One region of the Streptomyces sp. NPDC006314 genome, then DNA from elsewhere that is predicted to be linked to it. Evidence: riboswitches for the same ligand, from Rfam matches in the RefSeq annotation. Region 1 holds a riboswitch; each other region holds the start of a gene.
The links. A riboswitch is a leader RNA that binds a small molecule or an ion and turns the genes downstream of it on or off. The one in region 1 is predicted to bind cobalamin.

Region 1 (9,866 bases):
AACCTGGACACCTCCGAGGTGCAGGATGTGCGAGGCAGCCGGATCCCGGGCGGCCGGGCGACGATCGGGGGTGGCATCGTCGGGTTGATCGCCCTGCTGCTGGGCCTGTTCCTGGGGGTGGGCCCGGACCAGCTGGGGCTGTCCTCCGGGGGCTCGGCCGAACCCACCGCCTCCTCGCTCGCGCAGGTGCAGCAGACCTGCCGTACCGGGCGGGACGCGAACACCAGGGACGACTGCCGGATCGTGGCGGTCGTCAACAGCGTGCAGGACTACTGGACACAGGAGTTCCGGCGGCGCCGCGGGACGTACACCGGCTCACCGACGGTGCTCTTCAGCGGCGGGGTCGGCACGGCGTGCGGGGCGGCGAACTCGGCGGTCGGGCCGTTCTACTGCCCGGGAGACCGGAAGGTCTATCTGGACCTCGGCTTCTTCGACGAGCTGCGGACGAAGTTCGGCTCCACCGGCGGCCCCTTCGCGCAGGCGTACGTCGTCGCGCACGAGTACGGCCATCACGTGCAGGACCTGCTGGGCGTCCTCGGCCGGTCCCAGGACGGGCTGACCGGGGCGAACAGCAACTCGGTGCGGACGGAGCTGCAGGCGGACTGCTACGCGGGCGTGTGGGCGCGTCACGCGACGACCACCCCGGACGAGTCGACCGGGCGGCCGCTGATCACGAGCCTGAGGGCCGCCGACATCCGCGACGGCCTGGACGCCGCGGCGGCCGTGGGCGACGACCGGATCCAGGAGCGGTTCCAGGGCCGGGTGACGCCGGATACGTGGACGCACGGGTCGGCGCAGCAGCGGCAGCAGTGGTTCCAGGAGGGGTACCGGACCGGCGACATGAAGCAGTGCGACACGTTCCGCTGAGGCGTTGCCGGTGGCGGCTGCGAGACTGAACGGCGGCCCACCGAACCGACGCACGAAGGAGTGATCGGCATGGCAGGCACGGGCGCGGGACGGCCGAGCATCTATCCCACGCTGCTGTACGCGGACGCGCAGGCGGCGCTCAAGCAGCTGACGGAGGCCCTGGGCTTCACCGAGCTGTCGGTGTACGAGACCGAGGACGGCAAGGTGATGCACGCCGAGCTGGTGCAGGGCAACGGCGCGGTGATGATCGGCTCCAAGGGCCGCGGCGGCCTCTTCGACGCGGCGATGAGCGACGCGGGACCGGCCGGAGTGTACGTCGTGGTGGACGACGTGGACGCCCACCACCAGCGGGCCGTGGAGCACGGGGTGGAGATCCTGATGCCCCCGACGGACCAGGACTACGGCGGGCGGGACTACATGGCCCGGGACGCCGGAGGCACCATCTGGAGTTTCGGCACGTACGCTCCCGAGATCGGTTCCTGAGCCCAGCCTCCGGGAGCACGCCGGCAGTCCCCAGGTGTGCTCATCCCCCGGTGTGCACCTGGAAGGCGGCCCGGCGCACGGCCTTGGCCAGGGCCGGGTCGGGATGCGCGGCGGCGAGGGCGACCAGGACCTGCACGGTGCGCGGGTGGCCGACGGCGCGGACCTCGTCGAGCAGTTGGGGGACGGTGGGCTGCAGCGCGGCCTCCAGATGCCGGACCAGCATCGGCGCCTCGCCGTGGTCGGCGACGGCCGCGGCGGTGTCCACCCAGAGCCAGGTGGCCTCCTCGCGGGTGAGGGCCTCGTGGGCGTCCTCCGGGTCGACGCCGTCGTGCTCGGCGAGCCACAGCAGGGCGTACGGTCTGAGCGCCGGCTCGTCCAGGACGGCCCGTACGTCGGGCTCCGCAGGGGCGCCGACGACACGCAGCGCCTCGAAGGCCAGGCCGCGCAGCAGGGCGTCCTCGCCGCGGGCGGCTTCGATCAGCTCGGTGACGGCGCTGCCGACGGGGCGGGCGGCGAGCCAGGCGCGGTACTCGGCGCGGGCGGCGTTGGGGCGGAGCTGGGCGCAGCCGCGGAGCATGTCCTCGGCAGACTGCTCGATGTTCCCGGCGGGGCTCTGCGCGGCCACGCAGATCTGCTCCAGCTTGACCCAGACCGCCCAGCTGCCCAGCGGGGTGAGCGTGGCCTGGCCATCACCGTAGGTGAGGGCGCCGACGGAGGCGAGGGCCCGCAGCGCCCAGTCGAGCAGGGGCGCGAGCGGGGCGTTTGCGGCGGGGGCGGGGGCGGCCGGGCTCGGGGATCCGGCGGTCTGCTCGGTACCGGGCTCGTAGGAGACCTCGCAGCGCTCGGTGCGCAGTTCGGTGACCCGCTGCTGGAGCAGGTCGAGCAGCTGCTCGACCGGGACGGGCCCGGCGGACAGCTGGAGGAAGGAGAGCACCTGGGGCATGGCCGAGACGACCTCGGCGACGGCGGCCGGCTCCTGCCCCGCGGGTTCGGGGTGGGCGAGCGACCAGGCGTCGAAGAGGGCGACCCAGCCGCGCAGCACGGCGCTGTCGTCGCGGTCCCAGGCGCGCAGCCGCCAGCCGGGGCGCGCGCTGTCGCCGTGCACCTCGACGAGTCCGGCGAGGCGGGCGGTGTCCCAGTCGGCGCGGATCTGAGCGGCACTCAGGCCGAGGTCGGCGGCGGCCCGTTCGGCGGTCGCGTCGGAGAGGGTGGCCTTGCCGTCGGCGGTGGCGCCGTCGCTGCCGGGGCCGAGGGCGGCGTCGGCCCAGCGGGCGACGCGGACCGGACCGGCCAGGCGGACGCGTGCCGTTCTGGCCAGTTCGGCGGGTGCGGGGGTGCCCTCCGGCGGCCGGGGTGCGGGGCGGCGGGGGCGCCGCTGGTTCACAGCTGTGGGGGCGGCGGCCAGGGGTCGCGGTCGGACGAGTCGAAGCCTGGAGTCGCGCGGGATACGGGACGTCACGGGTGCAGTCTTCCGGTTGACGGTCCGAAAACCCAAACGGAATGTCACGGCGGGCGACGGGGCTGGCCAACGCACGGCGTCGGGTGCGGGCCTGCGGGCGGGATCAGGCCAGCCGTACAGCCTTAAACGGAATGGCCGGGACCGGTCAGGCCCCGGGCCGGCCGGCCCTCACATCAGCGGGGTCAGGAAGCGGCGCAGACGCTCCTCGTACTCCTTGGGATCCGCGTTCCACATGGCCGCGTGCGGGGCACCCCGGACGGTGTGCAGCGCCACCAGGTCGGCGCGGTGCCGGGCGAGACGGCGGGAGTACTCCCACGGCGCCACCTCGTCGTCCGGGCCGTGGATGATCAGGGTGGGTACGACGAGCCGGGCGGGGTCGGTGATCTCGGCGGCCCGGTGGGCGTGCAGTCCGGCCCGGCCCTGTGCGGCCCGCACCGCGAGCGGCAGCAGCGGCTGCGGGGTGTGGCGGGCCCGGGCGAGGGCACGCAGCGTGGCCTCCCAGCTGAGCACCGGTGAGTCGAGGATCAGCCCGGCGACGCGCTCGCGCACGGCGGAGTGCTCGGCGGCGCGCAGGGCCATGGTGGCGCCGGTGGACCAGCCGAGGAGGACGACCCGGCGGGCGCCGTAGCGGACGGCGTAGCGGATCGCGGCGTCCACATCCCGCCACTCGGTCTCGCCGAGGTGGTTCAGCCCGTCCGGCGGGCGTGGGGCGCCGAGGTCGCCGCGGTAGGCGAGCGCGAGGACCGGCATGCGGCGGCCGTGCAGGAAACCCATGACGTTCATGACGTGCTCGCGGGTGGCGCCGAGGCCGTGCACGGCGATCACCCAGGTGTCCCGGTGGCCGGGCAGGAACCAGGCGGGCAGCGCACCGAGTTCGCCGGGCACGTCGACGTCGGCGTGGTCGAGGCCGAGGGCGGCGCCCGGGTTGCCGATGTAGAGGTTGGGGGTGAGCCACACCGCGTCGCCGGGGGCGAGGGTGCCGTGGGTGACGCGGTCCAGGCGGCGTACGACGGTGTCGGCCGTGTGCGGGGCCGCCTCCAGAACGGGCCCGACGACGGCGTGGGAGCCGTCGCCGGCCAGGCCGTAGGTGCCGGGGCGCAGGGAGGCCAGGTCGCGGGTGAGCGCGATCCGGCCGGCGTCCGTGCCGTGCACGGTGAGCCGCGGCTCGGTGGGCAGGGGGCGGCCGGCGGGTGCCTTCAGCGCGGCGTCACTGGCGAGCCGGCCGGCGGCCACGGAGGCCATGCCGGCGGCGAGGACGGCGGTGAGTGCGGTGGCGGTCGCTTTGACTGGGCGCACGGGTCCAGTGTCGTGGTGGTTCCGGCCACCGGCCAGCGGAGGGCCGGGGCGGGGTGGCAGCTCCGCCACCGCCTTGAGGGTGTGGGGGGACCTCCGAACCGCACGTCGTGACCGAGCGCCGTCGCGGCGGATCGAGGGGACCGGCGTGAACGAGGGGCCGCGGCCCGGGGAGAGCCGGTCGAGGAACCGTCGGAGCAGGGGACTGTGCAGCAAGGTGTCACCTCCGTTGGCCGTATCCCTTCAAGCGTGCCCCCGCTTCGGTCAGTTGTGCCTCCGTCAGCAGGGACGGCGTCAGGCCCGGCACCGAGGACGCCGTCAGCCACAGGCGGCACATCCATTCCAGCTGGGCGGTCCGGTCGTAGGCCTGGTCGAGGTCGGTGCCGTAGGTGATCGTGCCGTGGTTCCGCAACAGGCAGGCGGAGCGGCCGGCGAGCGCGCGGAGCATGTTCTCGGCCAGCTCCTCGCTGCCGTACGTCGCGTAGGGGGCGACCCGCACGGGTCCGCCGAGGGCGCCGGCCATGTAGTGGACCGGCGGGAGTTCGGGCACGAGCGTGGAGACCGCGGTCGCGTGCACGGCGTGGGTGTGGACGACCGCGCGGGCGTCGGTGGTGCGGTAGACGGCGAGGTGCATGGGCAGCTCGCTGGTCGGCACCAGGGTGCCGAGCACCTGGCGTCCGGTGAGGTCGACGCCGGTGAGGTCGTCCGGGGTGAGCCGGTGGTACGGGACGCCCGACGGGGTGACCAGCACGAGGTCCCCGAGGCGTGCGGAGACGTTGCCGGAGGTGCCGACGACCAGCCCGTCGGCGACGGTCCGGCGCGCCGTGGCGACCAGCGCCTCCCAGACCGACACCACGTCCCCGGCCCCTCCCGCCGTCCGGCCGGACACCGGCTCCCGCGCCCCGCCGGCCACCTCGCCGCGCGCCGCCTCCCCCGGTCCGTCGCCTGCCGGTTCCCCTGATGCGTCCCGTCGCTGTTCAGCCATGCGGCGATCCTGCCAGCCGGGCCGGCGCGGGGTGGGACTGGCTGGTGCGGGGCGGAACCGGAGGGCATGCCTCCGAGCGGCCGGATGCCGTAGCGGATCACCGCGAAGGGGCGCCTCTCCGGTGATCGCCGGAACTCAGTGACCTCTCCTGCCCTCCGGCGGTCCTTCGCCCGCCGACTCCGGGGCGGCGGCGCACGGCCGTGCACCCGCCTCCCCCGTCGCCGCGCCCGGTGTCCTCGCGGCGGCCACGACGGCGCTCGCGGGCACCGCGACCGCGTCCGCGGGCACTCCGGAGGCCTGACCCCCGGCGGCACTCGCGTGGTTGTCCCGGGGGACGACGGTGCGTCCACCGGAAGCGGGGTCGACCGGCCGGCCGCCCAGGCGAAGGGCGCGCGGTCCATCCACGTGAAGGCGGCCGCCGGCGGATGGCCGAACGCTGCCGCCCGCGCCGGACGTCGAGTACGACCTCTCCAGCGGGAAGCGCTACGCCACGGGCTGAGCAGGACGGCGGATGGCCCGCTGACTCCGGTCCATCGGCAGGGAGACGGAGCGCGAGACCGCCCTCCGCCCGGTGATCCGCACGACGACCGGTGGTGGAGGCTCCGCACCGGCAGCACCCGCGCGCCCTCCTCCGCGCACGCCCTGTGGATCCCCCGTCACGGCACCTCGCGGCCGGTCGCTGCCGGGCGGCTGGCGGTACCGGACGCTCCGGCGGCACCGCACCAAGCGCCGGGCCGTCGGGTGACCAACGTCTCATCGACGGGCCGGCGGCCCGGCCGCGGACCTTCGTGCGGGGCCGGTATTCAAGGGGCGTCTGGGCCGGCCGAGGCAAACGGAACCTCCCCCGCGCGTTACTGACATCCTCGCGCCCGTCCCAGTTCATCTTCCGTTCACCCAGGTTGCCTACGTTCAATCAGCCAATGACCTCGAACGATTGCCTGGGTAAATGGAAAGCTTCTCGCTGATCCTCGCGATTGTGGTAGTAACCGCACTCGCGTTCGATTTCACGAACGGTTTCCACGACACAGCGAACGCGATGGCCACCACCATCTCCACAGGCGCTCTGAAGCCCAAGATCGCGGTGACCATGTCCGCCGCCCTCAATCTTGTGGGCGCCTTCCTCTCGGTGGAGGTCGCGAACACGATCTCCAAGGGTCTCGTCGACGAGACCGGCATCCGTCCCGAGGTCATCTTCGCCGCCCTGGTCGGCGCGATCCTCTGGAACCTGCTGACCTGGCTGGTCGGACTGCCCTCCAGTTCCTCCCACGCCCTGATGGGCGGGCTGATCGGCGCCACCGTCGCCTCCGCGGGCCTGGGCGCCGTGCACGGTGACGTCCTGGTCACCAAGGTGCTGCTCCCGGCGGTCGCCGCGCCGATCGTGGCGGGCGTCGCGTCCATGCTGGCCACCCGCTTCTCCTACGGCATCGGCGGCCAGGCCGAGGGCGAGGCCACCCGCAAGGGCTACCGCGCCGGCCAGATCGCCTCCGCCGGCCTGGTCTCCCTCGCCCACGGCACCAACGACGCCCAGAAGACGATGGGCATCATCACCCTCGCGCTGATCGCGGGCGGCGCCATCGCGCCCGGCTCGAACCCTCCCTCCTGGGTGATCCTCTCCGCGGGCCTGGCGATCGCGCTCGGCACCTACATCGGCGGCTGGCGGATCATCCGCACGATGGGCAAGGGCCTGACCGACCTGGAGCCGCGCCAGGGCTTCGCCGCCCAGACCAGCGCCGCGACCGCCATCCTGGCCTCCTCTCACCTCGGCTTCTCCCTCTCCACCACGCACGTCGTCTCCGGCTCGGTGATGGGTGCGGGTCTGGGCCGCAAGGGCGGTGTGGTCCGCTGGTCCACCGCGACCCGCATGTTCCTCGCCTGGGCGCTGACCCTCCCGGCCGCCGCACTGGTCGGCGCGGGCGCCGAGTCCGTCACGGACCTGGGTGACTGGGGCACCGCCGCCGTCGCCGTCTTCCTGATCGCCGCCAGCGCCGCGATCTGGAAGATCTCCCGCCGCGAGGTCGTCGACCACACCAACGTCGTCGCCGAGAACGAGGAGCCGGCCGGCGTGGTGACCACCGCCATCGCCGCCGTGATCCCGCCCCCGGCGGGCCCGGCTCTGGACCTCTCCTTCCCGGCCCAGGCCACCGGCCCGGCTTCGGCCGCCGACCCCACCCACGCGGCTACGGCGACCCCGCCGGCCGCCACCGTCTGACCCCGGGCACCCGGTAACTGAAGGAAGCATCCCCATGAAGATCGACTGGGCGGCCCTCGGCTCCGTCTTCGGCGTCAGCCTCGTGGTCACGGTGGGCCTGGTGGCCCTGTTCACCCTCGGCATCAAGGGCCTGTCCCGGCGCGAGCAGGCGGCGGCCCAGGGCGACTCCGCCGCCCTCGCCGTCACCGGTGCCTATGTCTGCTTCGCGGCCTGCGCGGCGGCGGTGGCGTACGGCATCTACCTGATCGTGGGCAAGGCCTGACCTGGCGCCCGTGGGCCAAGGCCGGAACCGGCACCCGTCGGCCCCGGCCTGGACCGAGTACCCCGAGGCTCCTCTCCCGCTGTTGCGGAGGGGAGCCTCTGGCATGCCCCTCGCGCCCCCGCGGTGTGGGGATCGGCACACTCTCCCCCTGCAGGTCAACGGCAAGTTGACGGCCGTTCCGGGCGCGTGGTGGACTGTCCGGGCCATGTACGGCGGCAGGAGAGGAAGCCGGTGCGAATCCGGCGCGGTCCCGCCACTGTCACCGGGGAAGAACCCCCGGGAGCCAGGAACTCTCACCGCCGAATCTCGTCGAACCAGGGCGCGGACACCCTGAGTGAGGACATAGATCGCCATGCTCGGCTGCCGAAGGACCAGTACCAGGCCCGCTCCTGTACCCCCGGCCGGCTGAGCCGATGGGTGCCGATCGCTTCTACGCGTACGGTGCCGCCGCCGGCCTTCTCGGTGACCTGCTCCTCGGCGATCCACGCCGCGGGCATCCGGTCGCCGCGTTCGGGCGGGCTGCCGCGGCCGCGGAACGCGCGTTGTGGCACGACCACCGCGGCTGGGGCGCGCTGCACACCGCCGTGTGCGCCGGTGGCCCCGTCGCCCTCGGCGCGCTGGCCGCACGCGCCGTACGCCCCTCCCCCACCGCCTCCGTCGCGCTGACCGCCGCCGCCACCTGGGCGGTCGTCGGCGGCACCTCGCTCGCCCGGGAGGCCCGCGCCATCGGGCGTGCCCTGGAGGCCGGGGACATCGAGACGGCCCGCGCGCGGTTGCCTCATCTGTGCGGCCGGGACCCGCAGGCGCTGGACGCCGACGGGATCGCCCGGGCCGTGGTCGAGTCGGTCGCCGAGAACACCTCCGACGCCGTCGTGGGCGCGCTGGTGTGGGGTGCCGTGGGTGGGGTGCCGGGGCTGCTCGGGTTCCGGGCGGTCAACACCCTCGACGCGATGGTCGGTCACAAGTCGCCCCGGCTCCGGCGCTACGGCTGGGCCTCCGCCCGCCTCGACGACGTCGCCGGCTGGCCGGGGGCCCGGCTGACCGCCGTACTCGCCGCCGCGGCCGGACCCGACCCCCGCGGTGCCCTGCGCGCCTGGAGAGCCGACGCCCGCAAGCACCCGAGCCCCAACGCCGGGCCCGTCGAGGCCTCGTTCGCGGGCGCCCTCGGCGTACGGCTCGGCGGCACTCTCTCCTACGGCGGGCGCGTCGAACACCGCCCCGTACTCAACGGAAAGACCGGGCGCCCCGTCCGGGTCACCGACATCGACCGGGCCGTACGGCTCTCCCGCCGCGTCGGCCTGCTCGCGCTCGGCGCCACGCTCGCCGCGCGCCGACTCGTGAAGGGACGTGGGAAGTGAACGGGGGTCTCCTCGTCGCCGGCACCACCTCCGACGCCGGCAAGAGCGTCGTGACGGCCGGGATCTGCCGGTGGCTGGTGCGCCAGGGTGTGAAGGTCGCGCCGTTCAAGGCGCAGAACATGTCCCTCAATTCCTTCGTGACCCGGGAGGGCGCGGAGATCGGGCGTGCGCAGGCCATGCAGGCCCAGGCGTGCCGGATCGAGCCGACCGCGCTGATGAACCCGGTGCTGCTCAAGCCGGGCGGCGAGCAGAGCAGCCAGGTGGTGCTGCTGGGGAAGCCGGTGGGCGAGTTGAGCGCGCGCGGCTACCACGGTGGGCGGCAGCAGCGGCTCCTCGGCACGGTGCTGGAGTGCCTGGCCGAGTTGCGGGGCACGTATGACGCGGTGATCTGTGAGGGAGCGGGGAGCCCGGCCGAGATCAATCTGCGGCGCACCGACATCGTCAACATGGGGATCGCGCGGAACGCGCGGCTGCCCGTGCTCGTCGTCGGCGACATCGACCGCGGGGGTGTCTTCGCCTCCTTCTTCGGCACGGTCGCCCTGCTCTCACCGGAGGACCAGGAGCTGGTCGCCGGGTTTTTGGTGAACAAGTTCCGGGGCGATGTCAGCCTGCTGGAGCCCGGGTTGGACATGCTTGAGGGCCTCACCGGGCGGCCGACGTACGGCGTCCTGCCGTTCCGGCACGGGCTCGGCATCGACGAGGAGGACGGGATGGGGGTCCCCCCTGCCCGAACGGAGTCGGGAGCCGTCGCTCCCCCGGTCGGCGAGGACGTGCTGCGGGTCGCCGTCTGCGCGGTCCCGCTGATGTCCAACTTCACCGACGTGGACGCGCTCGCGGCCGAACCGGGTGTCGTGGTGCGGTTCGTGGACCGTCCGGAGGAGCTGGCGGACGCCGACCTCGTGGTGGTCCCGGGCACGCGCGGGACCGTGCGGGCGCTTCAGTGGCTGCGG
Region 2 (9,866 bases), on a different contig from region 1:
GCCGGATCCGGGAGGCCGTGCCGAGCCGTCGCCAGATCTCCAGGGCCCGGTCGGTGAGGGCGAGGGCGTCGTTCTGCCGGCCGGTCAGGAAGTGCAGGCCCGCCAGGTCGCCCAGCGCGTACGCCTCGGCCGCCGCGTCACCGAGCCGTCGCGCCGCCTGCAGCCCGGCCCGCCCCAGCACCTCCATCTCGGCGACCCGTCCGCTGCGCTGCACGTACGGGAAGAGCAGTCGCACGAGCGTCGAGAGGTGGGCGGCCCGGCGTACGTCGGCTGTGTCCGCATTCCGTGCCACCAGGGTGACGATGTTCTCCAACTCCAGCTCAATCCACGCGAAGGCCACCTCCGCGGACTCGAAGACCGGCAGTGCGGCGACGTCCGCGGCATGCTCGGGTGGCTGTGCGGAGGTCGGCCGACGCCGGTCGTCCTGGTCGAGCCCCGGCTCCACGATCGCCATCAACAGGCGCTCGGCGACGGCGGCGTACCAGCGGAGGGCGGCCAGATCGGGGGCGGGGGTGCCAGTGCCCGGGGTGGCTGGGGCAGGCGCGGAGTTCGTGGCGGAGGCCGGGGCATGGGCAGCTTGGGCCGGGGCTTGGGCAGGGGTCGTGCCGGGGACCGGGGCGGCGGCACGGAGGGTGCCGAGGGGGTCGGCGTTGCTGTCCGCTCCCGGGTCCGCCAGTTCGCGGGCGAAGTCGCGGACCAGGTCGTGCGGGGCATAGCGGCCGTACGCCGTCTCCTCCAGCAGGGCGACGTCGACCAGGCGGTCCAGGGCGGCCTCGGCGCGGCGGGGGTCGGTGCCGGTGAGCCGGGCGATCAGCGGGGCGCTGTAGGCCGGCAGGTCGAGCGCGCCGATGTGGCGCAGGGCGAGGGCCGCGTCCCGGTCGGCTTCGCGCTCGGCGGCGGCGAGCGCGTCATGGGCGACGGCCAGGGAGCGCCGAACGCTCAGGTCGTCGTACTCCAGGTGGTTCAACCGTCCCCCGGTGGCAGCCAGTTGGTACGCCAGCACGTCCGCGGTGAGTGCGCGGCGGGCGGCGAGCCGGGCGGCGACGACACGCAGCGCGAGCGGGAGCCGGCCGGTCAGCTCGACCAGTGCGTGACCGGCGTCCAGTCCCTCGCGTCCGCTCACCGCGCGCAGCAGGGCCGCACTGTCCTCGCCGGTCAGCGGGCCGAGCGGAAAGCGCCGGGCACCGTCGAGGGCGGTCAGCGGCGAACGGCTGGTGACGATCACCGCGCAGCCGGGCCCGGCGGGCAGCAGAGGCCGTACCTGGGCCGCGTTGGCCGCGTCGTCCAGCACCAGCAGGATGCGGGCGGGCGCCAGCAAGGAGCGGAGCAACGCGGCCGCGGCGTCCGGGTGTTCGGGGACGTTGCGGGGCTCGACCCCGAGGTCGCGCAGCAGGGCGGCGAGTGCCTGCACGGCGGCGAGCGGGACCATGCCCGGGGTGGCGCCGTGCAGGTTGACGTAGAGCTGGCCGTCGGTGAAACGCTCCCGCAGCTCATGTGCCACATGCAGGGCCAACGCGCTCTTGCCGACGCCCGCCATACCGCTGATCACGGCGACGGCAGGGGCCGGTGCGGGCGGCTCGGTCAACGCCCGGCACAGCTCCCGGCGTACATCGGCGCGGCCGGTGAAGTGGGCCGGAGGAGCCGGCAACTGGGCCGGGCGCGGGGTCTGCTGCCGCGTGGCGGAGTCGGCTTCGCGGGGGGATGCGGGAGGCGTCGTGGCGCCAGCCGTCCCCGAGTCGTGTCCCGGACGCCGCTGTCGGCTGTCCTCGGCGACTCGCCGCCGGTCACCGTGCCCCTCGCGTTGCCGCTGTCCCTCGCCGCTCCCCCGCAGCACCTCGGCGTGCGCCTCACGGACCGCCGTGCCGGGCTCGATACCGAGTTCCTCGACCAGGCGGGCACGCAGGTCACGGTGGACGGCCAGGGCCTCGGCCTGGCGGCCGGTGCGATGCAGGGCGAGCATCAGCTGACGGTGGTACGCCTCGCGTAGCGGATACTCGGCGACGAGAGCCGCCAGCTCGGGGACCAGTGCGGCCAACCGGGCACCACCCAGCGCGAGTTCGGCGTCATAGCGCCACTCGAGCAGAAGCAGCCGCGCCTCCTCCAGGCGCTGCACGAGGGCGTATCCACCGAGGTCGGCGGGGAGCCCGCTGAGCGGGGTGCCGCGCCAGAGCGCGAGCGCGGCCGTGCAGGCACGTACGACGCCCGGCCAGTCCCGCAGGGCGTGCGCGGCACGCGCCTCGCTGACCCGTACGTCGAACACGTGCACGTCCAACTCGCCGTGATCCACGCGCAGCAGATACCCCGGCGGTACGGCCCTGAGCCGGTCGGGGTCGTCCAGAAGCCGGCGCAGCCGGGTGACATGGTTGTGCAGGGAGGCCTGAGCGGAGACGGGCGGCGCCCCGCCCCACAGGGCGTCCTTCAGCGACTCCACGGACACGACCCGGCCGGCCTCCAGCAGCAGGGCGGCGAGCAGGGTGCGCACCTTGGGACTACCGATGGCGCGGACACCGTCGTCGGAGGTGTCGTCCGGGGCCTGGGAAGCGCCGGCGAGGGTGCTGTCGGCGGGTTCGCCGGAAGGGCCGCCGGGGGTGCCGTACGAGATCTCGTACGGCGGTCGGTCGTAGAGGACGGGCGGTCCCAGCAGGCCGAACCGCAGCTCGTACCGCCGCATCACGCCGCCCCACTGCCTTCCCGCGCGGTCGGGACCGACCGTGCTCCGCGGCGGGCGCGCGCCCGCCGTTCCCTGGCGGATTCCCGCCCTGTCCACAACGGTTTCCCGCCACCTTCTGTTTCGCCGCTCCGGCTCAGGACCCGCCCGTCCCACCGCCTGTTCCCCTGTCGCCGGGGCGACTTCCGGCCAGCCGGTCCGCGACCCGCCGTGGAACCGTTGGCCACATGTTAGCGATCCGTTGGCGCATCCTGATGTGATCATTCCATCGGATCTGGCTCGACGGCGCGCGCGTAAGTCGCGTAACTCGGGGGAGTGTCGCCGCTGGCCGGATCCGGGGACGCAAGGGGCCCCGGGCGGCGGAGGTGAACGACCGGGGCTCCGTCCCGTTCCCTTCGCCGGGCCGCTGGACTCCCTTTCCCGGCCGCTGCGTTCGGGGCTTGCCCTTCCGGCCCGTGGCACGGCGCGGACCTTGGGGGCCGTCGCACAGCTCGGACTCCGGGCCCAGCCGCAGACCCAGAGATGCCCCGCCCCCGCACACGGTCAGATCACCGGCGGGCGGCCGAGCCGGGTGAGCCGCCACACCGCCCGCCAGCGCATCGCCCGTCGCTCTCCGGCCGGCTCCCGCACCCCCTCCAGGAATCCGCCGAACCATGCCTTCAGCCCCGGCCGGGAACGGGTGCGGGCGAGCGTGAGCAGCGTCCACACCCCCAGGTGCACCGGGATGAGCGGCAGGGGCAGTCGACGCCGGACGAGCCTGACGCGGTCGCGGGCGTTGATGCGGTAGTAGACGGCGTGCCGGGCCGGTGAGGTCTTGGGGTGCCGGAGCAGCACCCCGGGGGCGTGCAAAAGCGTGAAGAAGATCATCTCTGACCAACCGCACACCTGGTGGTACGCCCACCGCACATGACAGGCCGCTGCCCCCTCACAGGAGAAGAAGGAGCAGATCGGCGGCGTGAAGGACGAGCCCTGGCCGAGGCGAGAAGCAGCAAAGATCCTCGCCGCGAAAAGGCGGACGGGGTGGGAAGATCAGCGATCTGGAGGCCGGCCACGACATGGGCCCCGACACCGGCAGCGCCCATCTCACCGCCAAGGACAAGGCGGGCAGGCCCATGAGCGACACCTGCACGGTGACCCGCGGCAAGGGAAAGTGGCACCTCGTCGTCTTCACCGGGCAGCCCGTGCCGCAGGCGCGGACGGTCCAGCGCTCCCCCTCAGCCCTCGTCGGCGACGCGGACGGTCCAGCGCTCCTCGACCTTGGCCAGGCGCCAGTACGCGATGGCCACGGCCCAGACGACGACGAACAGGCCGGCGATGACATAGCCGACGTTGTCCAGGTCCAGGGCCGCGATCCAGCCCGTGACGTCATCATGCAGGCCGAGCTTGTCGTGCAGGACGCCGACCAGCTCGATCGTGCCGACGAAGAAGGCCACGGCGATGGACAGGCCGGTGATGGTGAGGTTGTAGAACACCTTCCGCACCGGGTTGGAGAAAGCCCACTGGTAGGCGAAGTTCATGAACGTGCCGTCGAGGGTGTCGAACAGGCTCATGCCGGCCGCGAACAGCAGCGGCAGGCACAGCACCGCGTACCACGGCAGACCCGCGGCGGCACCGTTGCCGGCCAGGGCGAGGAGCAGAACCTCCGTCGTGGTGTCGAAGCCGATGCCGAAGAGGAAGCCCAGCGGGAACATCTGGCCCGGGCGGCGGATGGACTTGGTGAGCCGGCCCAGGAGACGGTTCATGAAGCCGCGCGAGTCGAGGTGGGCCTCCAGTTCCGCCTCGTCGTAATGTCCGGCGCGCATCGCCCTGAATACGCGCAGGATGCCGAAGAGCGCGACGAGGTTGAGGGCGGCGATGAGGTACAGGAAGCTGCCGGAGACCGTGGTGCCGACGGTGCCGAGGACCTGGTGGGTTCGGGAGCCGTCGTTCATGAGGGTGCCGGCGAGCTTCGCGCCTCCGGCGACCAGGGCGGCCATGGCGACCACCACGCTGGAATGCCCGAGCGCGAACCAGAAGCCCACCGACACCGGCCGCTTTCCGTCGGCCATCAGCTTGCGGGTGGTGTTGTCGATCGCCGCGATGTGGTCCGCGTCGAAGGCATGCCGCATGCCGAGCGTGTACGCCGTGATGCCGAGACCCAGGCCGAACGCCTTGGTGCCCACCTCATAGTGACGGGGAATCACGAGCAGGAACAGGATGCCGAACGCGACCACGTGCAGGGCGACGATCACGCCCAGCAGGCCCACGGTCCGGACGGTGTCCTCGCGACGCCAGCGGAACGACGGGGACGGGGTGGCGGCGGTTTCGGGCACGCCTTCGGACACGGTCATGCGTTCACGCTCCAGCACCTCGTGGATCAGCTTCGTGATGCCGTGGCCGGTCTCCTGGCTGACGGGTCGCCGCGCCCGCCCCTGCCTTCCCGGCTGTGCGGCCAGTGGCGTGTAGGGGGCGGGAACTTCCCGATCACAGTGGCGAGGGCCGCTCCGGTCTGAGCCCTGAGGGCTGTCACCGGTCTTCCCGAACACCACGGCCTGCTCACACTAGGGGGCGGTGGGTAGCGGCTGCAAGGCTGCACAGCTGAACAGGTATGGAGGCGCGGGGCAGGTGGCTGCGATGATGGGGGCATGCATCTCGTCCCCGCGGATCGTGCCGGGCAGCGCACCATCGACGGCCATCGGGTCTGTGACGCCATCGCCGCCGTCGGCGAGCCGGAGCGGGTACGCGCCTGGGCCGATCGCTTCTCGCTGCTCTCCGATCCCGGCCGTCTGTCCCTGCTGCTCGCGCTCCACGAGGCCGGTCGGCTCGTCGACGGATCGATCTCCGCACTGCTGAAACACTGCGTCTCACCCGACTGACGCGCTACCGTCCGCTGCCGCGCCCCTTCTCGATGCTCGCTCCCACGTGGTCACCCAGGCCATGGAGCCGCCCTGCCTCTGCCACAGAGCCGGTTGCCGCCCTGACCCGCGTGCGCCCCACCCCGGTCGAGGCGTAACAACCGTTCTATAGAGTGATGATGACTGATCATCACTGTCGTTGATGAAGCAAGGCAGTGCGACGGCGACCTGCCGTACAGAGAAACAGGGGAACCACATGAGCCTGATACGCAAGCGCGTCGGCACGATCCTCGGCATGGGCGCGATGCTCGTCGGGGTGGCGCTCACCGCCGGGGCCGGCACTGCCAACGCCATGGACCCGGACGGGTCGTACACCATCACCATCCACAATTCCAGCGGGAAGGTGATCGGGTACGCCCGCTGGAACGCCGACCCGCAGCCCGCCCCCGACATTCCGGGCGATGCCCTCATCGCCAAGGACGTGTACGCCGACGGCTTGGGAATCGAGGCGGAGCTCAGCAACGGCCGCATCGCTTCCACCCGGGGCCACGACTCCCCCTACATGAAGATCGTCCCCGGCAACCTCCCCGAAGGGAAGGCGTACAAGCTGCGGGGCTGCATCGTGACCAGCACGTACCGGGAGTGCTCGCCCTGGCACGACGTCCGCGCCTGAGCCGCGAGGCGCGCGCGTGCCCCCCGTCCACCCAGGCGGATCCGCGAGGACATGGCTCCCGGGGATGCCGCCGCGTCCGGGGGGCGCGGCACGCGCGCGCCGCAGCCGTCGTCTCCGCTGAACGAGAAGACCCCGGGTCGGACGATGTCCGACCCGGGGTCTCAGTGGAGCCGCTTTCGGGATTCGAACCCGAGACCTACGCATTACGAGTGCGTTGCTCTGGCCATCTGAGCTAAAGCGGCGCGCTGCCCACACCATGGTGCGATCAGCAACGTCGGTAAGTCTACACAGTTTCCAAGGGTGCTTCGCACCCACCCCGGAGCCCTCCGCTCCGGGGTGGGTGGACGGGCTATGAGCAGCGCTTTCCGGCGGTCGGCGGGGTGCCGCGGAGCAGATAGGTGTTGATCGCCGTGTCGATGCAGCTGCTGCCACGGCCGTAGGCGGTGTGGCCGTCACCGACGTAGGTCAGGAGGCGGGCCGAGGAGAGCTGGCGGGCCAGGGACTGCGCCTCGCGGTAGGGGGTCGCCGGGTCGCGGGTGGTGCCGACCACCACGATCGGCGCCGCACCCTTCGCCTCGATGCGGTGCGGTTCGCCCGTCGCCTTCACCGGCCAGTACGCGCAGTTCAGCGAGGCCCAGGCCAGGCCGCCACCGAAGATGGGGGACGCCTTCTCGAACTGGGGCAGCGCCTTCTCCACCTGTTCGGGGCCGGAGAAGGCCGGCGGCAGGTCCAGGCAGTTCACTGCGGCGTTGGCCATCATCAGGTTGCTGTAGCGGCCGCTCTTGTCACGCTCGTAGTAGCTGTCGGAGAGCACGAGCAGGCCCGCGCCGTCGTTCTCCTTCATCGCCGAGAACAGCGCCTCGCGCAGCTGCTCCCACGTCCCCTCGTCGTACATCGCCGCGATCACCCCGGTGGTGGCGAGCGCCTCGCCGAGCCTGCGGCCGCCCGGGTCGCCCGCCGGGATGGGGTGGGTGTCCAGCTTGCGGAAGAACGCCTTGAGGTGGTCGCCGACCTGTGCGGGCGTCGTACTCGTGCCGCCGAGCGGGCAGTCGGGGTGCCGTACGCAGTCCTTCGCGAACTCCTGGAACGCCGTCTCGAATCCCGCCGTCTGGTCGAGGTTCAGCTCGCGGGCGTCGAGGCTGGGGTCCATCGCGCCGTCCAGGACCATACGGCCCACCCGCTCCGGGAACAGACCGGCGTACGTCGCCCCGAGGAACGTGCCGTACGACGCCCCGACGTAGTTCAGCTTCCGGTCGCCCAGCACCGCCCGCACGATGTCCATGTCCCGTGCCGTCTCGACGGTGGAGACGTGCCGGAGCAGCCGTGCCGAATGCGCACCGCAGCCCTCCGTGAACTTCTTGTCGGCCGCGACCAGCGCGTTCCGCTCCCCCTGGTCGTCGGGCGTCAGGTCCGTCTGCGTGTATGCGTCCATCTGACGTCCGTCGAGGCATTCGACGGGCTCGCTGCGGGCGACGCCCCGCGGGTCCACCGCGGCCATGTCGTAGCGGGCACGGACGTCCGCCGGGTAGCCGATGCCGGCGTACTGCTGGAGGTAGCTGATCGCGGAGCCGCCCGGGCCACCCGGGTTGACCAGCAGTGAGCCGAGCGGCTTGCCCTTGCCGGTGGCCTTCTTGCGGGCGACGGCGAGCCGGACGTCGCCCGAGCCGGGCTTCGCGTAATCCAGCGGGGCCTTGATCGTCGCGCACTGGAAGCCGGGGGTACCGCAGCTGCGCCAGTGCGGCCGCTGCGCGTAGTACGGCGTCAGCGCCGACGGCGTCGACCGCGGCAGCGCGGCCAGCGCCGCGTCCACCGTCCCGCCCGTCGACATGGTCGGACTCCCGGAGGAGCAGGCGGTCACGAGCAGCGCGGCGGCCGTGAGGAGCGCGGCCATGAGACGGTCCATCGTCGGGATGTGGGTGCCCCGGGGCCGGAGCGGAGATCGGCGGCAGTGGGATGACCTGGTGTGCATCGGGAGATCGTAACTCTGCGCGACGACTTGGAGGCGCTATGTGTGCGGCGTGGGCTCGTACGGGGGACGCCAGACGTCAACGGTGGTACGGGCGGAGGAGTCCGGCTGAGGCACGGGGAGGCCGGAGTTCGGCACCGATTCTCAGGCGCCGGGCCTGGACAGCGGTACGCGGACCGCGGACTTCGGCAACGGTAGGGGAACCCCGGCCCTCGACCGCGGTACGACGGCCGGAGCGTATCCGCCGGCCCGTGGCCCGCCCAGGTCGTCATCCCGCCCGCAGGGCCATCGTCATCGCCTCCACCGCGAGCAGCGGGGCCACATTGCGGTCCAGGGCTTCGCGGCAGGCGGCGACCGCCTCGATGCGGCGGAGCGTGGACTCCGGGGCGCTGCCGCGGGCCAGCCGCTGCAGGGCGTCCTCGGCGTCGGCGTTGGCGATCGCCACTCGGGAGCCGAGCTGGAGGGCGAGGACGTCGCGGTAGAAGGCGGTGAGGTCGCCGAGGGCGACGTCGAGGCTGTCGCGCTGCGTGCGGGTTCTGCGGCGCTTCTGCATGTCCTCGAGGTCCTTCATCACACCTGCCGTGCCGCGCGGCAGCCGGCCCCCCTGCACCGCGCCCAGTGCCGCCTTCAGCTCCTCGGTCTCCTTGCCGTCCATCTCTTCGGCGAGCTGCTTGGCGTCCTCGGCGGCCGCGTCGACCAGTTCCTGGGCCGCCTTGAGACAGGCGCCGACCTCGTCCAGGCGCAGCGGGAGCTTGAGCACGGCGGCGCGGCGCTCGCGGGCCGCCGGGTCGGTGGCCAGGCGCCGGGCCCGGTCGACGTGGCCCTGGGTGGCGCGGGCGACCGCCGCCGCGATCTCCGGTTCGATGCCGTCACGGCGTACGAGCATGTCGGCGACGGCGTCGACGGAGGGTGTACGCAGATTCAGGTGGCGGCAGCGGGAGCGGATCGTCGGCAGGACATCCTCGATGGAGGGGGCGCACAGCAGCCAGACCGTGCGCGGGGCCGGCTCCTCGACGGCCTTGAGGACCGCGTTGGCCGACTTCTCGTTCAGCCGCTCGGCGTCCTCGACCAGGATGATCTGCCAGCGGCCGTTCGCCGGGGAGGTGAACGACTTGCGGACCGTGTCCCGCATGTCCTTCACCAGGATCTCGGAGCCCACCGCGGCGACCGTGTTGACGTCCGCGTGCGTGCCGAGCAGCGCGGTGTGGCAGCCGTCGCAGAAGCCACAGCCGGGAGAACCGCCGAGAGCGCGGTCCGGGCTCACGCACTGCAGGGCCGCGGCGAAGGCTCTGGCCGCCTGGTTCCGGCCTGCCCCGGGCGGGCCAGTGAACAGCCAGGCGTGCGTCATCTTCGACGCCTCGGGCGGCGGCTCGTCGGCCGTGGCGGCGGTGACGAGGGCGTCAGCGTCCCGCGCGGCGGCGCCGAGCACCGCGCTCACCTTCTCCTGCCCGACGAGGTCGTCCCACACGGTCACGGGTCACGCCGCCCTTCCGTCACACTCCACGTTCCGGAATCCATTGTGCGGGTGGGCACTGACATTGATGGTGACACTCAGGTTCCGGTGGCCGTGCCTCGGGCACTGCCTGACGCCCTGAGCAGGAACGGCTCTCAGCCGCGCCGACCCCGCCCACGGCCCCTGCGGCCCTGTTCCTCGTCGCGGTCGCCGGAGTCCTGCCCGTCGTACGACCCCAGCAGTTCGTCCGCCAGAGTCGGCAGGTCGTCCAG
Region 3 (9,866 bases), on a different contig from region 1:
GAGCAGCTCCATGGCATGTGGGAGCACGCCCGCTCGGTCACTCCGCTGATCCCGTGAGACTCCGCCGCAGGACACCTGGTGACGGAGACCGGCCGCAGGAGGGCGACGCAGTCGGTGATGCGCCGGCCAACCGGTCCCCGCCGGGCTTCGAGGCCACGGGCGACGGCCCTATGGATGTCCGGAAGCCGGTGGTCAGGTCACGGAATGGGCTGCTTGCGCTTCGGCGACGCTGCCGTGGACGGGCAGAATGGTGTCGGCGCCGGTCAGCGCCAGCATCCGGGCCAGTTGCGGGGGAGGGCCGGCCAGAATGAGCCGGCCGCCGGCTTCCTGAGCGCGGCGGCGCAGCCGGATGAGGCTGTTGAGGCCGGAGGAGTCACAGAAGGTGACTCCGGCCAGGCCCAGGATCAGTGAAGGGTACCGCTGCAGGACGTGGGTGGCGTGCCGGTAGAGCCGGGGTGCGGTGTGCAGGTCCAGCGGGCCGGCCACGGCGGCGACGGGCAGCTGACCGGGTTGGTCCGTCACGTCGATGTGCAGATCCGCGCTCATGGAAGGATGCTCCCGTCCTGGTCGCTGTCGCTGTGGGGGCCGTTGGACGACAGGCCGGTCACCTCGGCTGCCTCGTCGGCCGGCTCCATGGCTGCGCCGAGCCATTGGCACAGCAGGACGGTGGCGTCGTCCTGAAGGTGCCCGTCGTGGTAGTCCAGGACGGCGTGGATGAGACGGCGCAGGGTCTCGGGGACCGAGAGGCCGTCGGCGTGGTGGCGGATGAGGAAATCGGCGAAGCGTTCCAGGCCGAATTCGGGGCCGCCGGGGCGGCGGGCCTCGGTGATGCCGTCGGTGTAGAAGACGATGCGGTCGCCGGGCTGGAGCTGCTCCGTGCACACGGTGCCGGGCAGGCCGAGGTCGGTCCCCATGGGGTGTGCCGGTGGGCAGACCAGGTGGATGGTCCAGCGGTTGTCGCGGATGATGATCGGCGGATGGTGGCCGCGGTTGACCCATTGCAGGACGCCGGTGCGGGTGTCGAGGGTGGACAGGATGCCGGTGACGTACCGCTGGCGGCCGTACTGCTCGATGAGGGCGGCCTCGACGGCTTCGCCCTTGCCGATGAGGTCGGCGCCCTGCCGGCGAGAGTTGCGGCAGGCCCCCAGAGCCAGCGCGCCGGCCAGACCGGCGGCGGTGTCGTGGCCCATCGCGTCGAAGATCGACAGGTGCACGAGGGGCCCGTCGATGGCGTACTCGAACACGTCGCCGCTGATCTGGTAGGCCGGCTCCAGTGAGGCGGAGATCGCCACCCGCCCGTCCGCGTAGGTGCGCGGAGGCAGCAGATTCCACTGCATCTCCGCGGCGAGGTTCAGCGGCTGCGCGCGCTCCAGCTTGGCCAGTGCGTCGCTGGTTCCCCGCTTGCTGACGATGATCAGAGCGACGAGGGCGGCCAGTGCCTCCAAGTCCTGCCGGGCGTCGGCGTCGTTGTGGTCGGCGGTCACTCTCAGCAGCCCGATGCGTTCGGTGCCGTCCAGTAGCGGCACCCACCACTCGAAGACATTCCCGCCCGCGGATACGGCGGGGTGGATGTCGCCGTACTGGTAGGCCCGCCCGGGCACCGTCCCCTCGACCTGCAGTTCTGCTTCGGCTTCATGGTCCGTCGCCCCTTCTCCCATGAGAAGACGCAGGGTGTTGCGCTGCAGGTCGGCCAGGTAGATCAGCACCTGGCGGAAACCGGCGGCACGGGCACAGGCGGATGCCTTGGCCGGCAGCATCTCGACGGGCATGAGGTGGCTGGCGGCCAGCAGACCGGCGAGCATCTCCCGCCCACCCCCGCCGCTTCCTTCCATCGACCCACACCTCCGCTCATCGGTGTCGCCCCGCCTCACACGACTACCCCCTGACGCCGTCAGAAGGCAGCAGAGAGGCAGCGGGCCGGCCGAACCACCCCTTCGCCCGTTTTCCGCAGCACGGCATGGACTACGGCATCAGCGCCTGTCCCTGGCCCGACGACGTGCACCCGCGGGGCCACCGGGGCCCCAGCCGGGGCTCGGCCCCATGGTGATCGCGGGTCCGCTCTGCTTGACGGCCCACCCTGTCCGCGTCCGCGCCCGCGCAGCCGCAGATCGCAGGCGCCGGCGGCACCTCCGACCGACGCCCGACCCCGCACGGGGCACGCAGGCCCAGCCACCGCCCGCCCGGGCCGCAGTGCCGGCCGCGGTCAGGTGGCGATGGTGGCCAGTCCGCCGATCACGCGAAACCGGCCTGGTGGTCTTCCCGAAGGGCGCGGTGACCGCCTGGCGGTCGTCCGGCGGAAGTGGGCCGTCGTGCCCGGCGATGTCCGTGGGGTCCGGTCCCTCCACCGCTGTGTGAGGACGGCGGTCGGCTCATGGCGCCCAGACGGCGTCGTCCGTTCCGGAAAACCTCCCCGGATCCCCACCGGGCCGACGGTCGGACCGGCAGGTGTTTGGGTGCCCGCTGGTAAAATGGCGACACGCTTCGACACCGCCGGGGCCCGTACCGAGGGGTACGGGCCCCGGCGCGTTCCGGGCGCCCGATCGAGAAAGGTCCCCCATGAACGCGAAGCCGCCGGCCCCCGGACTCTCCCGTGCCGGTAACCCCCAGCGGGCAGCAGCCCCGCAGGCCGAACTCTCGCCGCCGCAGATGGTGGCCCCGGACGTGCCGCCGGCCGAGTCCTTCGACGTCCTCGGGCTGCCGCCGGAGCTGATGAAGACCATGATCGGCCTGGGGGTGACGGAGCCCTTCCCGATCCAGGCGGCGACTCTGCCCCACGCACTGGCCGGCCGCGATGTCCTCGGTCGCGCACGAACCGGCTCCGGCAAGACGCTCGCGTTCGGGCTTGCGCTGCTCGTCCGGACGGCAGGCCTGCGAGCGGAGTCGAAGCGGCCGCTCGCACTGGTCCTGGTGCCGACCCGGGAACTCGCACAGCAGGTGAGCGACGCGCTGGCGCCGTACGCACAGGCGCTGAACGTCCGACTGGGGACGGTCGTCGGCGGGCTGTCGATCAACCGTCAGTCGGCGCTGCTGCGGACCGGCGCCGACGTGGTCATCGCGACGCCGGGGCGGCTGGCCGACCTGGTGTCGCGCCGGGACTGCCACCTGAATCAGGTGCGGATCACGGTGCTGGACGAGGCTGACCAGATGTGCGACCTGGGGTTCCTCCCGCAGGTCGCGGAAATCCTGGACCAGGTGCGCCCCGACGGGCAGCGGCTGCTGTTCTCGGCCACGCTCGACCGCGACGTCGACCAGCTGGTGCGCGACTACCTGCACGACCCGGTACTCGCCTCGGTCGACCGGGTGGCGGGATCGGTCACCACGATGGAGCACCACGTGCTGAACATCCACGCCGCGGACAAGTACGCGACCGCTACCGAAATCGCCGCGCGGGACGGCCGGGTCCTGATGTTCCTGAACACCAAGGCCGGCGTGGACCAGTTCACCCGTCACCTGCGGGCCAGCGGGGTACGGGCCGACGCTCTGCACAGCGGGAAGTCACAGCCGCAGCGCACGCACACGCTCGCCAAGTTCAAGGACGGCGAGATCAACGTGCTGGTGGCCACCAACGTCGCGGCGCGGGGCATCCACATCGACGCGCTCGACCTTGTCGTCAACGTCGACCCGCCGGCCGACGCCAAGGATTACCTGCACCGTGGCGGGCGCACGGCGCGTGCCGGGGAATCCGGGAACGTGGTCACCCTCGTCACCCCCAACCAGCGGCGCGATGTGAACCGGATGATGTCCGACGCCGGGATCCGGCCGACCGTCACACAGGTGCGCTCCGGCGAGGAGAAGCTGACCACCATCACGGGGGCGAAGCGCCCACCGGCCGGGGTGAAGAGCGGCAGCGGCAACGCCCCCTTCCGCGGCCTCGGCACTCGTCCGGGCCGCCCCGCGAAGGAATCCCGCAAAGCCGCCGAGCAGCGCAAGGCAGCCGAAGCACGCGCGGCGGCCCGGGTGCGCAGGGGCCGCTGACGCGAGGGACCTGCCGAGCGGGCATACACGCACCTCACGCGGGCCGCCGAAGTCCTCCGGCATCGAACGCCGGGGGACTTCGGGAGGGTCAGCGGGCGGCGCCGGCATCCGCGTCCGGTGGCTGTCCGCCGTCGTCACCTGTGGTCAGTGGAGCGGTTGCGGCGACGCCGCGGTGAGGAGCAGCCGCGGCCCTCGTCGCGGGGGTCACCTTGTTCGCCGACGGTCGGCGACTCGGACTGTCGCGGTCCCGCAGGGGGTTGTGCCGCGTCGGCGCCGCGGCGCGGGCCGCGGGGCACGCGGCCGGGCAGAGCGCGGCTGTACCGGTGCACGGCGATTCTTTCCGCGTGCTCGGCGTTGAGCCGGTGGATCACGAATGCCGCCCCCGCGATGGGGACCAGGAAGGCGGCGACCGTCAGGAAGGCGTGCATGGCGGCCCTCTCACATGCCGATGATCAGGCGACTGGCGCGACCGGCCTGGCCGGTACGGCCGCGGAGACCGAGGACGCGCCGCCCTCGTACTCCCATGCCTCGTCGGGATCGAGCGGCCGGTCGGCCGCGGAGCCGGCGTGCCCGGCCTCGTCCGCGGTGGTCCCCGGCGGGATGAGTCCCAGCGGCCGGTGCCGTAGGAGCGCAGCGACAGCTTGTGCGGGTCGATCTCAGCTCAGCGGGTTCCGGGAGCGGGGCCGCCAGGCACCGTCCAGGAGTCCACGGGACGTGCCGTTGCGCTTCAGCGCGAGACGCGCGGCCGGGGCTGTGACGGGCTCGGGGTGCAGCACGGGTGGGCAAGAGACGACTCCGCATCCGGCGAAGCGGGCGTGGAAACCGGCAGGAGTACGCTGAAACGGCCGGGGCACGTCGTGTGCCGGAGACGGACGCATCCCGCTCTTCAGGCCTCACACGTCCCCCGCCCTGCGCTCCTTGGCTGTGCCACGTGATCGGTGAGCACCCGCTCCCCACCCGACCGCCGAGGCCGGGCCACCCGAGCCCGGCGTTCGTTCTGCTCTCGCCGAACGAGAGCGGGAAGGAGAAACGGCATGATCCAGCCAGCCGATATCCGCGAGTGGCGCAACCGCGATGTCGTCGACCCGAAGGGTCACAAGATCGGCGCGCTCGAAGCCGTCTACGTGGACACCACCACCGACCAACCGGCCATGGTCACCGTCCGGACCGGTCTGCCCACCCACCGGTTCCTTGTCTTCGTGCCCCTCGACGAGACAGTCCTCGGCCCGGACTACGTCAAGGTCTCCTACGACAGGGCACGCGTCAGGAAGTCCCCTTCGATCGGCACGGACGACGTGCTGCCCGCCGAGCAGGAGGAGGCGATCTTCCATTACTACGGCATGGCCTACCAACCAGGGGCCGGCGGCGAACGGCAACTCGCGCGCCGCTGACGGCCGCGTCCGGCCAAGGGAGGTGTTCCCGTCATGGTGATCTTCCTGCTGATCGTCATCGTCGCCATCGTGCTGGGACTGATCGGCGCGACGGTGGAGGGTCTCGGCTATCTGCTGATCATCGGCATCGCGCTCCTCGTCGCCGACCTGGTCCTCGCCGCCGTGCGGTTGTCCCGGCGCTCCCATCGGCACGTCCTCCGCTGACGGATTCCCGCGCCGGCGGACTCGCCGGTCGCCCGGCACATCCCGCCAGGGAACCCGCCGACCCGGCACCTCGGACACAGGCCGCCGAACCGGCCGTTCACCGCTCCGCCCAGAACACGACCGTCACACGGCCCTCGCCGCCTCGCTGAGCCCCGTACGCCCGCCACCACCAGGCCATGAGGGCCATGGCAGCCCCCGAGGCCCTCGACCGCGCCCCGACCGCGGCCGCATCATGATCACCGGGTCGGCGCGGGCGTTCGTGGCAGGCGTCGACATCAAGGAGACGCGGCCGACGGCCAAGACCATGCGAACCGTGCCTGACCGGACGCCCCGTGGGCGCGGGGAGGCCGAGCGTGCCGGGCCGGTCTCGGGCGAACGGCGCCTGGTCGATGCGGTGTTCGCGACCTGGGGCCAGAAGGGCGGATGGGCGCCTTCGCCGGCAGGAGGCCACCCGAGTCCCATCGCACCCACCGCACTCAGCAGACCGGTCACCTACCGCGAGAGGAAGATCACGCCAGGTGGCGCGGTCTTGGCGGGCTACGCGTCACGCGGTACGGTCTGTCAGATATCGACGACGGCGAGACGGAAGCCGGTGGGAATCCGGCACGGTCGCGCCACTGTATGCGAGAGGCGTCTCGTGAGTCAGACCCGTGGCCGTCGTCCACTGCACCACCGAGATGGGACGCGAACTCCCAGAGGAGGTTCTGCCATGGCGCAGACCGTCGCCCAGCCGACAGCCACCACTCCCGCCATCCCCGCCAAGCTGCCGCTGAAGGCGATAGCTCCCTGGGCGGTCTTCTTCGGCATCATGATGCTGATCCTGCTCTACTTCGTCGGCGCCGAGCAGGGCGCCACCTCCGTGTTCAGCGGCACGGACGTCCACGAGTGGGTGCACGACGCCCGCCACCTGCTCGGCTTCCCCTGCCACTGACGCGAGGGACGCCGCACGCCCATGAACTCCGCAACGGTAAGAAACCTCCTCGTTCGGGGCATGCTCGCCGGCCTGGCCGCCGGCGTGCTCGCCCTGGTCGTCTCCTACCTCCTCGGTGAGCCGAACGTCGACAAGGCGATCGGCTTCGAGGACGCCCACTCCCACGAGCACGAGATGGAGGTCGTCTCCCGCTCCCTGCAGTCCACCGCCGGTCTCGCCACCGGTGTCCTCGTCTACGGGGTCGCCTTCGGCGGCATCGCCGCGCTGGCCTTCTGCTTCGCGCTGGGCCGCGTGGGCAGCTTCTCCCCGCGGGTGACCGCGCTGCTGCTGTCCGGCTGCGCACTGCTCGCCGTGTACGTGGTCCCGTTCCTGAAGTACCCGGCCAACCCGCCGTCGGTCGGCGACCCCGACACCATCGGCAAGCGGACCACCCTGTACTTCCTGATGATGCTGCTCAGCGTCCTCCTCGCGGTCGCCGCCACCATCCTGGGCAAGCGCCTGGCGCCCGCTCTGGGTACCTGGTGGGCGACCGTGGCCGCGGTGGCCGCCTTCGCCGTCGTGATCGGTCTGGCCTATGAGTTCCTGCCCGTCATCAACGAGGTGCCGGCGGACTTCCCGGCCACCCTGCTGTGGCGGTTCCGTCTGTCCGCACTGGCCATCCAGAGCGTTCTGTGGGCCGGATTCGGGCTGCTCTTCGGCGAGTTGGCCGAGCGGCAGCTGAACCCCAAGCCGGCGACAGCCCCGTCCGGGCGGACAGTTCCCGCCTCGAACTAAGCGGTTTTGGGACACGAGAGGGCCCCTTGGAACCATCCGGGGGCCCTCTCGCGTTCTCCGGGCACCGACGCGATCGGATCACGGACAGGGCACAGAACACCGTCCGATGGGGCGGGTACCGCCAAGCCGAGGAGCGGAGGAACCGAGTGGCCAGACATCCCCAGCCGCGCCGCATCACGCTCGGGGGCCGTGAGGCGGTCGCCCTCACCGTCGAGGAATACGAGCAGCTGATCGCCAGCCGACGGCAGATCGGCGGTCAGAGCGCCCGGGTACGGGTGCTCGCCCAGCAGGTGAAGCGGACCGAACGGCTCCTGCACGAGCTGGAAACGCTGGTCGACAACCCGGCGGATCGCCACGAGCAGAACGGCACCGTGCCGTCGGAGTGCCCGGCGTCCTGTTCCACGGCCCGGGCGGCGGAGTGGGACGCGGGAACCGACTGCCTGCGCTGTGCGATAGCGGCGCTGCTGCGCCGTCACCGGGACGCGGCCTCCTGAACCACGGCGCCCGCCGGTCTCAGCGCGCCGCGGCGGTGCCCGGCGCGGCCAGGGGCTGCCCGAGCCGCAGATTCCAGCGTCCGGCCCGTCCACTGAGCTGTGTGGCCGTCAACGGCGGTACGTCGAGCCGCCAGAAGGCAGCCGTGGGCAGGCTCAGGACATGAACGACCGCGGCCCGTACGACCTCTGGCTCCACCACGGCGACCGTACGGCCGTCCGTGTCCGGCGCGGTGTCCAGCCAGCGCCCGACCCGCTCGCACACGTCCCGCACCGATTCCCCGCCGTGCCCCGACCAGCCCGCGTCGGCGAGCCAACGGCCCACCGCCTCCGGCTCGGCGGCTCCCACCTCCTCAAGGGTGCGGCCTCGCCAACGGCCCGCATCCAGACCCTGCAACTCCGGCGTCGCCACGCCGTCGAGGCCGAGCGCTGCCGCCGTCTCGCGGCAGCGCACGCTCGGGGAAGTGATGACACGGGCGTACGCGGGCAGCGCGCCGGCCGCCGAGAGGGCGTGGGCGGCCCCGACGGCGTCGATCGAGTCGCCGTCGTAGAAGCGGGCCTGCCGCAGCGACGGGCTCGTCGCGGGTGAGACGAAGGTGACGCGGCTGGTCACGTGGCTGCTCCTCCCGCGGCTGCCAAGACCTCAGCGATCCGCGGCAGCACGGGTGCCGCCAGCGGGCGCCGGGCCGCACGCGCACCTGCTCGTCGCCCCGCCGCGTGGCGAACATAGCATCCGCGGAAGTCGCGGTTTCCGCAGATTCGGGGCCCGCATCGGACGACTATGGCCGCTCCAGCCATGCGGACTTCCCGAACTCGCCCTGACATGGCACGGTTTGATCGCTGAATCGCACAATCGCGTACGGGCGTACCGGGCGCACGCTGTCGGCAGCACGGACGGGGGACGCACATGGGGAGTGATGCCGCGTGGCCGGAATGAAGCTCTATTCACTCGAATCCGGCGATCCGCGGCGGCTCGGCCCCTACCGGCTGCTGCGGCGGATCGCCACCGGCGGCATGGGCCGCATCTATCTCGCCCGGCAGGAAGCCCTGGGGACCCCCGCCAGCGCCGCGGGGCCCACCGGGACCGCGGTGGACCACGGGCTCGTCGCGGTCAAGACACTCCTCGCCGAGGGGTTCGTGAGCAGGCCGGACCGGGAGCGGTTCGCCCGCGAGGTGGAATTGGCGGGGCGGGTCGACAGCGCGTACACCGCCACGGTGCTCGACGCCGACGCGAGGGCGGAGCGCCCGTGGCTCGCCATCGAGTTCATTCCGGCGCCCAGCCTGGCCGAACTCGTCGTCAGCGCCGGGACGTTGCCCGTCGACGGAGTGCGCTGGGCCGCGGCCGGGGCGGCGCGGGCGCTGGTCGAGCTGCACGGCCTGGGGGTCGTCCACCGCGACATCAAGCCCCTGAACATCCTGCTGCCCCATGACGGCCCCCGCCTGATCGACTTCAGCATCTCACACGCCCACGACCACACCAGCTCGACGACGACCATCGGCACTTTCGCGTTCACCTCGCCGGAACAGGCGTGCGGCAAGAAGTCCACCGCCGCGTCCGACATGTACTCCCTGGGGGCCACGCTCTTCTTCCTCGCGGTCGGCCGCCCGCCGTACGAGCAGACGGACCACTCCATCGGGATCCTCGCCCTCGTCCAGCGCGGAGAGCTCGACACCAGCGGACTGCCGCCGGAACTGGAACCGCTGATCCTCCCCCTGCTGGAGGCCGACCCCGCGAGACGTCCGGCCCCGTCCGACGTCCTACGGGACGTTCTCGCCGGCCTCGACCGGATGACGGCGGGCGGGGGCACCGAGCGGTGCCTGCCGCGGTCGTGGACCGCGCTGATCGAGGAGTACGCGGAGCAGGGCCGTCAACTCCGCGACAACACACTCGACTTGGACGCGGCCGAAGCACCGACTCGGGTGAAGCCCGGGAGCGCCCGGGACGGCGGTGCGGACGAGGCGATCAGCGAGATGCGCGAGCAGCTGGAGGCCCTGCGCAGGCAGCGGGACGCCTTGGTGCGGGAGCAGGCCGAGGAGCAGGCGGAGGCGGAGGCACGGGAGCGCGCGCGCCGGGAAGAGGAACAGCGCAGGCGCCGGGAA

Region 2: it holds a riboswitch for cobalamin, as region 1 does, so the genes downstream of both, ABZ079_RS28650 (HoxN/HupN/NixA family nickel/cobalt transporter) here and ABZ079_RS32575 (cobalamin biosynthesis protein) in region 1, are expected to answer to the same signal.
Region 3: it holds a riboswitch for cobalamin, as region 1 does, so the genes downstream of both, ABZ079_RS15670 (CbtB-domain containing protein) here and ABZ079_RS32575 (cobalamin biosynthesis protein) in region 1, are expected to answer to the same signal.

The regions. Positions count from the first base shown of each region.
Region 1 covers NZ_JBEXRL010000026.1:33,513-43,378, reverse strand. The annotation lists gene ABZ079_RS32610 (neutral zinc metallopeptidase) at 1-867, shown strand, start outside; gene ABZ079_RS32605 (VOC family protein) at 937-1,350, shown strand; gene ABZ079_RS32600 (hypothetical protein) at 1,391-2,809, opposite strand; gene ABZ079_RS32595 (alpha/beta fold hydrolase) at 2,978-4,105, opposite strand; gene ABZ079_RS32590 (class II aldolase/adducin family protein) at 4,323-5,087, opposite strand; gene ABZ079_RS32585 (inorganic phosphate transporter) at 6,034-7,296, shown strand; gene ABZ079_RS32580 (hypothetical protein) at 7,331-7,558, shown strand; cobalamin riboswitch at 7,736-7,874, shown strand; gene ABZ079_RS32575 (cobalamin biosynthesis protein) at 7,972-8,916, shown strand; gene ABZ079_RS32570 (cobyric acid synthase) at 8,913-9,866, shown strand, end outside.
Region 2 covers NZ_JBEXRL010000019.1:48,518-58,383, reverse strand. The annotation lists gene ABZ079_RS28660 (BTAD domain-containing putative transcriptional regulator) at 1-2,671, opposite strand, end outside; partial or broken gene ABZ079_RS28655 (glycosyltransferase family 2 protein) at 3,212-3,520, opposite strand; gene ABZ079_RS28650 (HoxN/HupN/NixA family nickel/cobalt transporter) at 3,883-4,998, opposite strand; cobalamin riboswitch at 5,025-5,212, opposite strand; gene ABZ079_RS28645 (hypothetical protein) at 5,293-5,523, shown strand; gene ABZ079_RS28640 (hypothetical protein) at 5,759-6,175, shown strand; tRNA gene ABZ079_RS28635 (tRNA-Thr) at 6,341-6,417, opposite strand; gene ABZ079_RS28630 (alpha/beta hydrolase) at 6,525-8,066, opposite strand; gene ABZ079_RS28625 (DNA polymerase III subunit delta') at 8,410-9,615, opposite strand; gene tmk (dTMP kinase) at 9,750-9,866, opposite strand, start outside.
Region 3 covers NZ_JBEXRL010000007.1:236,765-246,630, reverse strand. The annotation lists gene ABZ079_RS15700 (hypothetical protein) at 1-57, shown strand, start outside; gene ABZ079_RS15695 (STAS domain-containing protein) at 193-546, opposite strand; gene ABZ079_RS15690 (PP2C family protein-serine/threonine phosphatase) at 543-1,832, opposite strand; gene ABZ079_RS15685 (DEAD/DEAH box helicase) at 2,557-3,975, shown strand; gene ABZ079_RS15680 (PRC-barrel domain-containing protein) at 5,010-5,366, shown strand; gene ABZ079_RS15675 (hypothetical protein) at 5,400-5,570, shown strand; cobalamin riboswitch at 6,109-6,243, shown strand; gene ABZ079_RS15670 (CbtB-domain containing protein) at 6,280-6,501, shown strand; gene ABZ079_RS15665 (CbtA family protein) at 6,523-7,275, shown strand; gene ABZ079_RS15660 (hypothetical protein) at 7,422-7,769, shown strand; gene ABZ079_RS15655 (histidine phosphatase family protein) at 7,789-8,379, opposite strand; gene ABZ079_RS15650 (serine/threonine-protein kinase) at 8,700-9,866, shown strand, end outside.